Regions from separate parts of the Halomonas sp. NYA30 genome, predicted to be linked through region 1. Evidence: riboswitches for the same ligand, from Rfam matches in the RefSeq annotation. Region 1 holds a riboswitch; the other holds the start of a gene.
The links. Region 1 has a riboswitch for thiamine pyrophosphate ahead of thiM (hydroxyethylthiazole kinase). Riboswitches for the same ligand answer to the same signal wherever they lie in the genome.
Positions count from the first base shown of each region.

Region 1 (5,947 bases):
GCGCATCGGCTTCCCTGGCAGCCGGATCGTCGCCCGCGCATTGCCTACAAGATGCTGCACACCTACAAGCAGGAGCGCACCAGCCTGGAACGGTGGTCGGCGGGCACCTCCATCACTTACCCCACGCTGCTGGGCGGCCTGGAGTTTTTGATTCTTGAAGGCAGCCTAAGCGATAGCGAGCATAGCTACACGGCGGGCACCTGGTGTCGCTACCCCAGCGGCGCAGCCCCTGCACTCACCGCCGGTGAAAATGGCGTGATGATGTACCTCAAACGCGGTCATCTGCCGCCCGCATAGCTTAGTGCTTAGCTTCGTGATAAGCCCAGAAACGGCAGCAGCGTAAGAGCCGCAATAAGCCCCACGGCTAACAGCACCAGCACCACCTGCAGCGGGTGAGCGGCCAAGCGATGCCACAATGTTTCCGCGTCGCCCCGCTCAACCGCTGCTTGATGCTCACGCTGGACGCGGTCAAGGCGCTCCGCCTGATAGGCGTCTAGCGCGGCGATAGCCGCATCATGCTGATGTGGATTACGTAGCCAGATAGCATCGACCCCCAGGCGGAAAAAGCCCGCCTGGGTTTCATAGGTATCAAAGCCATGGTCGGCCAACAGGTCACGCACTTCCATGGCCTCTTCGTCGGTAACGTGGCGCAGCCGGAACAGTAGTTCAGCCATTGGCGTGCCTCATGCGTCGCTTTTACCCGCCATCAGGTCTGCCTGAATTACTTCGATCCAGTAGCCATCCGGGTCCTTAACGAAGATAACATCCTTCATTTTGCCCTGATCAGCGCGTTTTACGAAGGTGACGTCGTGCTCGTCAAACCATGCCTGTGCCGCTGCCAAATCCGGCACGTTAAAGCAGATGTGCCCAAAGCCCTGGGGCTCGGCATTGCCATCGTGATAGGCGAAATCTTCCTGGTTTTCAGTCCCCCAGTTGTGGGTCAATTCCAACAGCCCCTTCTGGCTAAACGTCCATACGGTACGCGCGTCAGTCTCTTCCGGCACGCTGTCGCTCGGCTCCACGTTGGCTAAAAAGTAGAGCGAGAACTGCATCTCCTCGAAATCCAGCCGCCGCAGTACCTGCATGCCAAACACTTTTGAGTAGAACGCCAGCGCCCGCTCGGGGTCTTTGACCCGCAGCATGGTGTGGTTTAAACGGAATCCTTGGGTTTGAGGCGGTGTATCGACGACACCAGGATGCTGCTCACCTTGAAAACTCATCACGCTCTCCTGTCGCTAATACTGTTCATTGACTCTATTGAGCCTCACATACCGCTTACCATGGGGGCTTTATTGCCAGAATGCTAGCCCTTACAAGCACGTAGGCAGTGTCGTATCGGGGCACCGGTAAGCGCACTAGCAATCCTAAACAAAAACCCTACACTTATTATCCATAAGATTTACAAAAGAAGTTCCCGCCACATGATCGATGCCCCTGATTGAGGGCGTCCTTCAGGAGGTTTTTATGACTGCGATTGATATGACGCTGGGTGATCACTTAACCCTCAAGCAACTTTCCAATGCGCTTCACAACGGCTTTTCGCCCATTGTTGAAGTGGAGTCGATGGATGGGATTTACAGAGTGCGCTTTCATCACGCTAACGGCGTGTCTGACCTCAGTGATAACAAAGGGCACGTCAGTACTTTTCTCGGCACGGGTGAAATCCGCGATACCTTAGGCCAACTTGGCTTGACCCACGGCGTGCTAACCTTCGCCGACCAGTGCGGTGATGAGATGATTGGGGTAGAAGGTAAAGCGATAACGCCTGATGAAATGCTTACCTACGGCACACGTATTTCGTTTCGTTAGATTGCCATCGTCCGCATCCGGGGCTTTACAGGGCTACTTCAGGCAAGGATAGTATTCCATCGACAGGGGCGCCCTCCATGACGGCAGGGCTGAGAAGCACCCTTTGAACCTGAACCGGATAACACCGGCGTAGGGAGTCGTGGTAACGCTTACCACCTCCCTGCCGGGAGGATGCTATGACCCTACGCCCGCTTGGCGATTACCTTGAGACGCTGCGCACAGTGACACCGCTGGTTCACTGCATGACCAACTACGTGGCCATGAACAGCACGGCCAACCTGTTACTGGCCACCGGCGCATCCCCCGCCATGCTGCATGCCCCTGAAGAGGTGGCTGAGTTCACGGCTATTTCCGCGGGACTTTCGATTAATATCGGCACGATCTCTGCCCACTGGGCTGACGCTATGCTGACCGCCACAGCGACTGCCGGTCAGCATGCCATTCCCTGGGTATTAGATCCCGTCGCCGTCGGCGCCACGCGCTATCGCCAAACGCTGTGCGCAAAACTGATGGCCGCGAAACCCAGCGTGATTCGGGGCAATGCGTCTGAAATTCTGACCCTTAACGGCTTAGCCAACCAAGGCCGCGGCGTGGACTCCACCGCCGCCACCGACCAAGCCGTGGACGCAGCGATAGCGTTAGCGCAAAAACACCGCTGTATTGTCGCGATGACCGGCGAAAGCGACTGGGTAACGGATGGCGCACAGCACTACCGTATTCACGGTGGCCACCCTTTGATGCCCCGCGTAACAACCCTTGGCTGTGGGCTGAGCGCGCTAGTGGCAGGCTTTGTGGCTGCCAACCGCGACGCCCCACTGGGCGCAACGGCCGCCGCGCTGGGCTGCTTTGCCGTCGCGGGTGAACGTGCGGGCGGCAACGCCCAGGGGCCTGGTAGCTTTCAAGTGGCACTGCTGGATGCGCTGTATCAACTCACCCCTGACGACCTCACTACTCATGCCCAGCTGGAGGCAATTCATGCCGCTTGATCTATCGCTCTATTTGGTCACCGATGCCGCGCTCTGCCGAGACCATGGCTTGGAACAAACGGTTGAGGCAGCGGTAAGAGGCGGTGTCACCATCGTACAGTTGCGTGATAAGCATGCCAGCGATGAGCAAATGACTGCCCAAGCCAAACGGTTAAAAGCGCTTCTCTCGGGCACAGGCGTGCCGCTGATCATTAACGACCGCTTGCAGGTGGCGCTAGAAAGCCAGGCCGATGGCCTGCATGTCGGCCAGAGCGACGCCGCCGTTCAGGAAGCGCGGCGTTTGCTAGGTGAGCAGGCGATTATCGGCCTGTCGATCAATACTATCGCCCAGCTGCAAGCCACGCCGTTTGAGCTACTTGATTATGTGGGGATTGGCCCGGTGTTTGCCACCGAGAGCAAACAGGATCACGCCCAGCCCATCGGCTTTGGTGGTTTAGCGGCGCTGGTCAAGGCGTGCCCACTGCCCAGCGTGGCCATTGGCGGGCTGAAAGCGGATCATGCGATTAGCGTACAGCGAGCGGGAGCGAACGGTTTAGCGGTGATATCGGCTATTTGTGGTCAGCCCGACCCTTACCAGGCAGCGCGCGCTTTTCAGGTTTTCCAAGCCGCCTCGTCGTCATGAATCAGTTAGAGCATATCGTCGCTTTCGTGCGGGTAGCCGAGCTGGGTAGCTATACCCGCGCCGCAGAAGCGCTGGATATTTCCCGCACTCGCGTCTCCCGTCAGGTCATGGCACTGGAGAAGGCACTCGGGGCGCGACTGATACAGCGCACTACGCGTCGCCTGCATCTCACGGAAGCAGGAGAGCGCTATTTAATGCGCGCCCAGGGTGTGCTGCAAGCGCTCGATGAAGCCGCTGCTGAAGTTGGCCAAGGTACCAGCGATGTGCGCGGCCGTTTACGCGTAAATGGGCCCATGAGTTTTGGTACCCGCTACTTAACGCCACTCGTCACCCAGTTTATGCTTACCCACCCGGCGCTTGACGTGCGCCTGGACCTTAATGACCGTCGCGTTGATCTACTTGAAGAGGGTTATGACGTGGCGATCCGTATCGGCAGCCTGCCCGACTCCAGCCTGGTGGCACGCCGCCTGACCCGCTGCCGTTTGCTGTTTTGTGCCTCCCCTGAGTATCTTGCCACCCACGGCGAACCCGTTAGCGTTAACGACCTTAATGAGCACCGCTGCCTGCGATATCGTAGTGGCCAGCAGAGCGCTGACTGGCAAATTGCTACGCAGTCTTTGACGGTTAATGGCCCACTGGAGAGCAATAATGGTGATGTACTGACCCAGGCTGCTGAAGCGGGCTTAGGCATCGCACAACAGCCCAGTTTTCTGGTCACGGAGAGTATTGTCAGCGGGCGGTTAGTGCCGATTTTAACCGACGAGCCCGCGGTGCGGCTCGACGTTCACGCGCTCTACCCTGCCCGGCGGTATCTGCCCGCCAAGGTGGAGCGCTTTATCGATCTGCTTACCGAGGCGTGGGGAGATCCACCTATTTGGGAACAGGCGATTGGATTGTCGCCTATTACGCAACAGTGATGTGCATAACGCGCTGATTATCTCACCCTGGCCTAGCTGTAAAGTAGCTCCATCAACCACACAGATGGAAGCTCCTCAAATGACGACTCAATCATCACTTACGGCCACTCCCTCTCTACAGCCTTATGCTATTACGCTTCTGCGCATCAGCCTCGGCGTTATGGCCCTCGCTCACGGTTTGCTCAAAGTGTTGGTATTTACCGTACCGGGTACGGTCGGCTATTTTGAGTCACTGGGTTTGCCGGGGGTCTTAGCCTACTTAACCATTGCTGCTGAAGTGGGCGGTGGGATAGCCCTTCTGCTCGGCGTATACACTCGCTGGGTAAGCCTAGCACTGGTACCGGTACTGCTGGGTGCCGCTTGGGTACACTTGGGTAACGGTTGGATGTTCTCGAATGCTGGTGGCGGTTGGGAATTCCCGGTGTTTTGGACGCTGGCCCTCATTACTCAAGCGGGTTTAGGAAGTGGTCACTGGGTGTTAAACCGTCGCTTCGCCTAACCTCATCACCGGCGCTTGCTCCACCGCAAGCGCCGGTACTACCGTGGAGATCTACCCATGTTACCTAGTCTATTTATTTCCCATGGTTCACCCATGCTGGCGCTGAATAAAACATCTGCCCATACGTTTCTGCGTGAACTTGGCAGTCAGCTCTCGCCTAAAGCGGTGGTAGTGGTTTCGGCGCACTGGGAGAGCAGCGAGCTACAGGTCAGTAGCAGCGCCAAACCGAAGACGATTCACGATTTTGGTGGCTTTCCGCAGGCGCTTTTTGATTTGCAATATGCCGCCCCTGGCGACCCTGAACTGGCTGAACGGCTGGCCGTGTTGTTGGGCGCCAAACCGGTAGAGCGCGGCTTCGACCATGGCGTTTGGGTGCCGCTCTCGCTAATGTTTCCAGACGCTAATGTACCTGTCGTTTCATTATCGCTGCCGGTGCGCTGGAGCAGTGCGCAGCTTGCGGCACTCGGTGAACAGTTATCGGTACTTCGGGATGAGGGCATTTTGGTTATCGGCTCGGGCAGCCTGACCCATAATCTATATGAACTGATGGCGCAAGATAGCCCAATGCCCGGTTGGGTAGATGAATTTGCGCGCTGGGTACACGATCACCTGATCGCCAATGACCGTGAGGCGTTGCTAAATTGGGAGAACGCCCCTAGCGCGCGGAAGAATCACCCCACGCCAGAGCACTTTCAACCCTTGCTGGTCGCGATGGGCGCTGGCGGTAACGCCACCCAGCTACACAACAGCGTGGAACACGGCGTACTGGCGATGGACGTTTACCAGTTCGCTTAAGCGTACTGCTAGGCAGTAGGGCGGCGTTTAAGGGTGGTGCGGCGGTCGTGATACGCGACCGCTAATCCGCTGCCCATAATCAGGGCGCTGCCCACCCAGACCCAGAGGTCGGGCATTTCCCCCCAAAACCACCAGCCGAGAAGCACTGCCCAAAGCATCGCCGTGTAATCAAACGGGGCGGCAATGGCGGCTGGGGCGTACCGAAACGCCAGGGTAATAAAGGCGGTCGCCGCAACGCCGAAGATTCCAGAAGTGAAAAAACCGACCCAGTGCCAGGGCTGGGGGGGTTGCCATACCCATGGCAGCGTTAAGCCGGTTA
Region 1 covers NZ_OZ334477.1:222,372-228,318, reverse strand. The annotation lists gene ACWI0H_RS01125 (cupin domain-containing protein) at 1-297, shown strand, start outside; gene ACWI0H_RS01120 (DUF6164 family protein) at 306-674, opposite strand; gene gloA (lactoylglutathione lyase) at 684-1,220, opposite strand; gene ACWI0H_RS01110 (hypothetical protein) at 1,465-1,809, shown strand; TPP riboswitch at 1,864-1,962, shown strand; gene thiM (hydroxyethylthiazole kinase) at 1,986-2,795, shown strand; gene thiE (thiamine phosphate synthase) at 2,785-3,417, shown strand; gene ACWI0H_RS01095 (LysR family transcriptional regulator) at 3,414-4,334, shown strand; gene ACWI0H_RS01090 (DoxX family protein) at 4,399-4,833, shown strand; gene ACWI0H_RS01085 (DODA-type extradiol aromatic ring-opening family dioxygenase) at 4,891-5,628, shown strand; gene ACWI0H_RS01080 (DMT family transporter) at 5,637-5,947, opposite strand, start outside.

Region 2 (5,947 bases), 1.5 Mb from region 1:
CGTCGTCGAAGGTTGGTTGCCACGGTAGCGCTTGTGTTCTGGCCGCGGGCCATCATCTTCCAAGGCGTCATCGCCCAGCATAAGCACCCGGGACTGAGCAAAGCAGTTAGCCAGCGCCAGACGGTGCTGAGTTTTCAGATGGCGGCGGGTATCCGGGTCTTCCACCTCGTCGTAACGCTTGAGTGGCGCAATAAAATCACACACTACCGCTTGCGTGCCCTGATGCAGTAGCTGATAAAAAGCATGCTGAGCATTGGGGCCAAGCTGCCCCCAGAGCACCGGACAGGTAGAGTAGTTAATCGGCTGGCCTTGACGGGTAACCGATTTGCCGTTGGACTCCATCTCAAGCTGTTCAAGATAGGCAGCGAAATACTCCAACCGACCGTCGTAGGGCAGAATGGAGTGCGCACGGATATCCAGAAAATTGACGTTCCAGATGCCCGCCAAGCCAAGCAGTATGGGTAAGTTATCTTCCATGGGCGCTTCAGAAAAGTGGCGATCCATGGCGTGGGCACCGGCTAGAAATTCGCGAAAATTATCCATCCCCACGACTAGCGCAATCGGTAAGCCAATGGTGCCCCACAGCGAGTAGCGTCCGCCTACCCACTCCCAGAAGGTTAACTGGTGATCGTCAGCGATGCCCCACTCGGTCATTTTCTCAGGGCTCGCCGACACACCGATAAAGTGCTGACGCACCACCAGCTCAGCGCTAATCGGCGTCGCGCCATGCTGGGTCAAGCGGCTAAGCAACCACTCCCGAGCAGTGTTAGCGTTGGAGAGCGTATCAATGGTGGTGAACGACTTGGATGACAACACAAAGATAGTGGTTTCAGGATTCAACCGGCTCAGATAGTCCGCTAGCTGGGAGCCATCCATGGTGGAAGCAAAATGCACCTCAACCGGATGAATATCTTTGGGCCGGAAATCTGTCAACGCATGGGTCACCATTAGTGGGCCCAGATCTGAACCGCCTACGCCTAGATTAACCACATGTCGAATCGGCTTGCCGGTGGCACCACGCCACTGCCCTGCGTGCAGCCGGCTAACCAAGCGTTCCATTTGGGCAAGGCTTTCGTGCACAGCGGCAACGATATCTTCACCCTCAACCTCCAGTGTCGCATCGGCAGGCAAACGCAACGCCGTGTGTAACGCCGGGCGGTTTTCGCTGACATTCACTCGCTTACCGCTCAGCAGCGCCTCAATGGCAGAGGGGACGCCCGCTTCGCTAGCCAGCGTAAACAGATGCTCGAGCGTATCGTCATCCCAGCGCTGCTTGGAAAGATCCAGCGTCAAACCCGCCACCTGGCGAGTAAAGCTTTCCCAGCGGGAGGGCTCGGTGCCAAACAGCGTTTTCAAGTGAACGTGCTGCAGCGTTTCAGCGTGATGCTTTAGCGTTTGCCATGCCGGTAACGTATCGGGTGTAGCGCTTGATGCTGAGGCCATTTAGCTTCTCCAGTGGCGTCAATCCTTGCAGCGGGGTTCATTAAACAGGTTAATAACCTTAAACAGGGCTGTTCTATGTGAGTCTGTGCTAGACAGGCCTGTTCTCGTCAATTAAGGGCGCGTAAACTAGCACGCCTTTTCCATGATCCCGGCTTGCCCATGAGTGATGCATCTTACCGTGACGCTATCTTTTCGACACCCCTTGACCGAGTTGCGCGGTTCTCTTTCGACGAAAAGGTAGTCGCCTGCTTTCCTGACATGATCCGCCGTTCGGTACCCGGCTACGGGCAAATTCTTGGCATGCTGAGCTTAATTGCCCAGCGCCACCTGCGCCACGGCGCCCATGTCTATGATTTGGGCTGCTCACTGGGCGCTTCCGGCCTTGCGCTGGCAGGGGCGCTGGCACCCGACGCCTTTCGCTATACGGGCGTTGACCTATCGCCCGCCATGGTCGCCCAGGCTCGGCAAACTTTTGCCGATGAGTGCCCAGCGTACGCTATGCAGGTCGAAGAAGCCGACATTCGTACCCTAGAGTATGCACCTTCGGGCATGATCATTCTCAATTTTACCCTACAGTTTCTACCCGCCGCCGACCGCGATGCGCTACTGGCGCGGCTTTATACAGCACTGGAACCCGGCGGCGTGCTGATTCTCTCGGAGAAAACCGTCGACGCCGACGAGCGCGACAACGCTTGGCGGGTAGAACGCTACCACGATTTCAAGCGTGCTAATGGCTATAGCGACCTGGAAATAAGCCAAAAGCGCACCGCCCTTGAAAATGTACTGGTACCGGATACCCTCGACGCCCTCCATGGCCGCTTGAAGCAGGCTGGCTTTCCACGCTCGATGACCTGGTTCCAGTACCTTAACTTTGCCTCGCTAATTGCGTTTAAGGAGGGTTAAAGGTGGCGCCGTTACCCGACGATCATCGTGCGATTTATCAGGCGTTTTTGGATCAAGCAACCCTGGATGCTTCGCTAACACCCTGGCTTGCAAAGCTACCTGAGCAGTTAGCCCACGGGTTAGATCGTAACCGCCATGGCGACCTCTCCGCCTGGGAAAAGGCTGTTGCTAAACTGCCAGCGCTGCCCTCTGACAGGCACGTGGACTTCAACAGCGATACGGTCACCGTCGACCTTGCCCTGAGTGACAGCCAGCAGCGTCAGTGCTTTAACCTGCTAAGAAAGCTCGCCCCCTGGCGTAAAGGCCCTTTTCAACTGGGTGGCATTCATATTGATACCGAATGGCGCTCGGACTGGAAGTGGCAGAGAGTGGCTCCCCACTTGGCGCCGCTAAAATACCGTAAGGTACTCGACGTGGGCGGTGGCAGCGGTTACCACGCCTGGCGGATGGCAGGGGCTGGGGCTGCGTTTGTGCTGGTGATCGACCCTTCGCCGCGCTTCTACTGGCAGTTTCAGGCGGTACGCCACTTCGTCGGCGATGCCGATGGCGGTAGAACGCAGTTCTTACCCGTGGGTATAGAAGACGTGCCGGAGAACCTGAGCTTTTTCGATACGGTATTTTCCATGGGCGTGCTCTACCATCGCCCTGCCCCGTTGGAACATCTGCAGCAGTTAAAAGCCGCGTTAGTTCCGGGCGGCGAGCTGGTGCTGGAGACCCTGGTAGTCGAAGGCGACGAGCAGACCGTATTTGTGCCCGGCGAACGTTACGCCGCCATGCCCAACGTCTACTTCCTGCCCTCTTCCCAAGCGCTCTGCCACTGGCTGGAGCGCTGCGGCTTTACCAACGTCCGCGTGGTGGATGAAGCCGCTACCACCTTAGACGAGCAGCGCTCAACCGAGTGGATGACCTACCAATCGTTGGCTGATTTTCTCGACCCCAACGACCGCACCCGCACCATCGAAGGCTACCCCGCCCCACGGCGGGCGGTGATTTTGGCGAATAAGCCGGGCTGATTAGTCGTTAGCCAAGTGTGCGAAGAGGGTGTCAAAACCGTCCCGGCGTCCGCCAAGCCGCCGCATTGAACCGCCCCCTAAATATTGACTTATACTAAAACTCATTGTAACAATAACTTTTCCGAGGGGTGCCTGTTATTCAGGCTGAGATGGCGTTATCCAAACCCTTTGAACCTGATCCGGCTTATACCGGCGTAGGAACGGACATAAACCATATATGAATCTGTTTTGACACCTACGCCTGTATTATCCGAATCTCAATGCAGGAGTGCATCGTGTCGCAAGTTAACTCAACGCCCGCTAACGCATCTACGCTCAGTAGTACCTCTCCTTTTAACACGTCTGATAAAAACCGCCTGAACTCCGCACTTGCCAAGCCACGCTTGGCAGCAATCGCCGTAACTCTGCGTAATAATGAAGTGCTCCTCGTCCAACGTAGTAAAGAACCTCAACGGGGCACTTGGGGCTTCCCCGGAGGATCAGTGGAACCGGGAGAAAGCCTACATTGTGCAGCAAAGCGCGAATTAATGGAGGAAACCGGTATCACAGCATTGGTAGGACCGTTAATTGATGTAGTAGAAGTGATCGGATATGACCCTGAGGGAAATCACCACCACTTCGCCTTGGTTGCCCTCCTATGTCACTACGTTGATGGCGAGCTACAGCCTGGTGATGATGCTGCGGACTGCCGCTGGGCGAAAGTTATAAACGGAAAACTCAACTTCAATGAAGCCTTAGCTGATCACGTCGCAGATACTGTCGTGAAAGCCTTTAATTTGCACAGTTTGGTCATCAAAGAAAAATCAAACGCGACTCACGGCTCCAACTCAGCTTTTTAAACTACTCGCCATCACTCGTATCAGCAAAATACGCCTCTTTGTCCACCGGAAGAGATGGATATAATGATGCACAAACATTATACGAATTTCACCAGCCTCTACAGAGATACACTGCATAAAATCTGCTTTGAATATGAATATGTTAACTCACCTAGAGGAAATAAAGAGCGAGAACTCATTGGCGTCAATATCCGACTCGACAATCCTCTTGATCGTTTTTGCCTAAGCAAAATACGCAAACAAAATATTGTTTTTAATTATGCAGAAGCGTTATGGTATTTATCAGGTAAAAACGACTTAGCATTTATTTCCTGGTACGCCCCTTCAATGCAACGCTATAGCCCAGATGGTATAAGCCTACCTGGTACTGGTTACGGAGCTCGTCTTAAAAACTTTGGTGCAGACACGCTCGATCAAATCGAACGAGTGATTGATATCCTTAAAAATGACGATCCCGACAGTAAGCGCGCTGTCCTGCAAATATTCAGTGCGGAAGAGGATCTTTATCGACGCAATATCGACGTTTCATGTACCTTGGGTCTTCAGTTGCTACTCCGCGAAGAAAAGCTACACATGGTCAGCTATATGCGTGCAAACGATGCCTACGTTGGCATGCTGAACGATATTTTCTCTTTTACTTTCTTGCAAGAGTATATTGCTACCCGCATAGGCTGCAAAATCGGTCACTACACACATCAAGTTGGTTCTATTCACGTCTATGAAAGCACACATGAGCGTGCGCTTGAACTTTTGAATAGTAATGAAACTATACCCCAATCAGACACAATACCTTTAATGCCAATTGGCACCTCTCCGACTACCATACGCATACTATTGGAATATGAATCAGAGATCCGTAGCGGCTTGTTGACTTTTAATGATATGGCTAATCTTAATCTCACGACGTATTGGCGAGATGTGCTGATGTTGTTCTGGATCTATCGCCAAATCAAGATAGGGAGTGCGCTGCCTCAAAAGGCGTTAGAGATAATTAACCCCTACTATCAACCGTTTCTTATTAATCGCTGGGGATAGTACAAGCATTCATACATGAGCAAATATTAGGGGGATTTATTTTTATGAATACTAATTGGACTGAACAAAATATCGCCGAGCTTTTTGACGCTTATGATGATTGGGTGGAGAACGCTTTTGGCTATCAACCACTCATCGCGGACTTAACCTACTCTCATGGCAAGGGGATTAGTGTATTGGACTACGGCTGTGGCAGCGGCAAAGTGTCCAGAAGATTAATAGACGACGGATTCGACTATGTCACCGGTGTTGACATCTCTCCAACAATGATTGAAAAAGCAATATCCGCAGGCACTAACCGTCTTCGCTTTGAGCAAATCCATGGTCCAAATTTGCCATTTCCTGATAACAGTTTTGAAGCTGTCATTAGTTGTTTTCTGTTTATTAACATTCCCGAAAGACGTGAACTAGTACGCATCACTACGGAAGTAATGCGCGTGCTTAAACCTGGCGGTTCCTATTACATCCTCGACACTCATCCTCAAACCACCGGAGTCGATTATCCGACCTACCGCAATGGAGAGCATAGTATTTCCTATCAAGATGGAGATAATCGCCCAGTCTACCTCAAGATACCGGGAAGGCAGCAACCATTAAAGATTGTCGATAAGCAATGGGATTTGTCCACATATCGACATACATTCGCCGCAGCGGGGCTTTCGCTAACCACAGAACGTAATCTACCATTTGACAATTCGCAGTTGCCAGTTCATA
Region 2 covers NZ_OZ334477.1:1,704,616-1,710,562, reverse strand. The annotation lists gene pgi (glucose-6-phosphate isomerase) at 1-1,443, opposite strand, end outside; gene cmoA (carboxy-S-adenosyl-L-methionine synthase CmoA) at 1,603-2,346, shown strand; gene cmoB (tRNA 5-methoxyuridine(34)/uridine 5-oxyacetic acid(34) synthase CmoB) at 2,349-3,359, shown strand; TPP riboswitch at 3,474-3,577, shown strand; gene ACWI0H_RS07765 (NUDIX hydrolase) at 3,635-4,198, shown strand; gene ACWI0H_RS07760 (thymidylate synthase) at 4,262-5,233, shown strand; gene ACWI0H_RS07755 (class I SAM-dependent methyltransferase) at 5,278-5,947, shown strand, end outside.
Region 2: it holds a riboswitch for thiamine pyrophosphate, as region 1 does, so the genes downstream of both, ACWI0H_RS07765 (NUDIX hydrolase) here and thiM (hydroxyethylthiazole kinase) in region 1, are expected to answer to the same signal.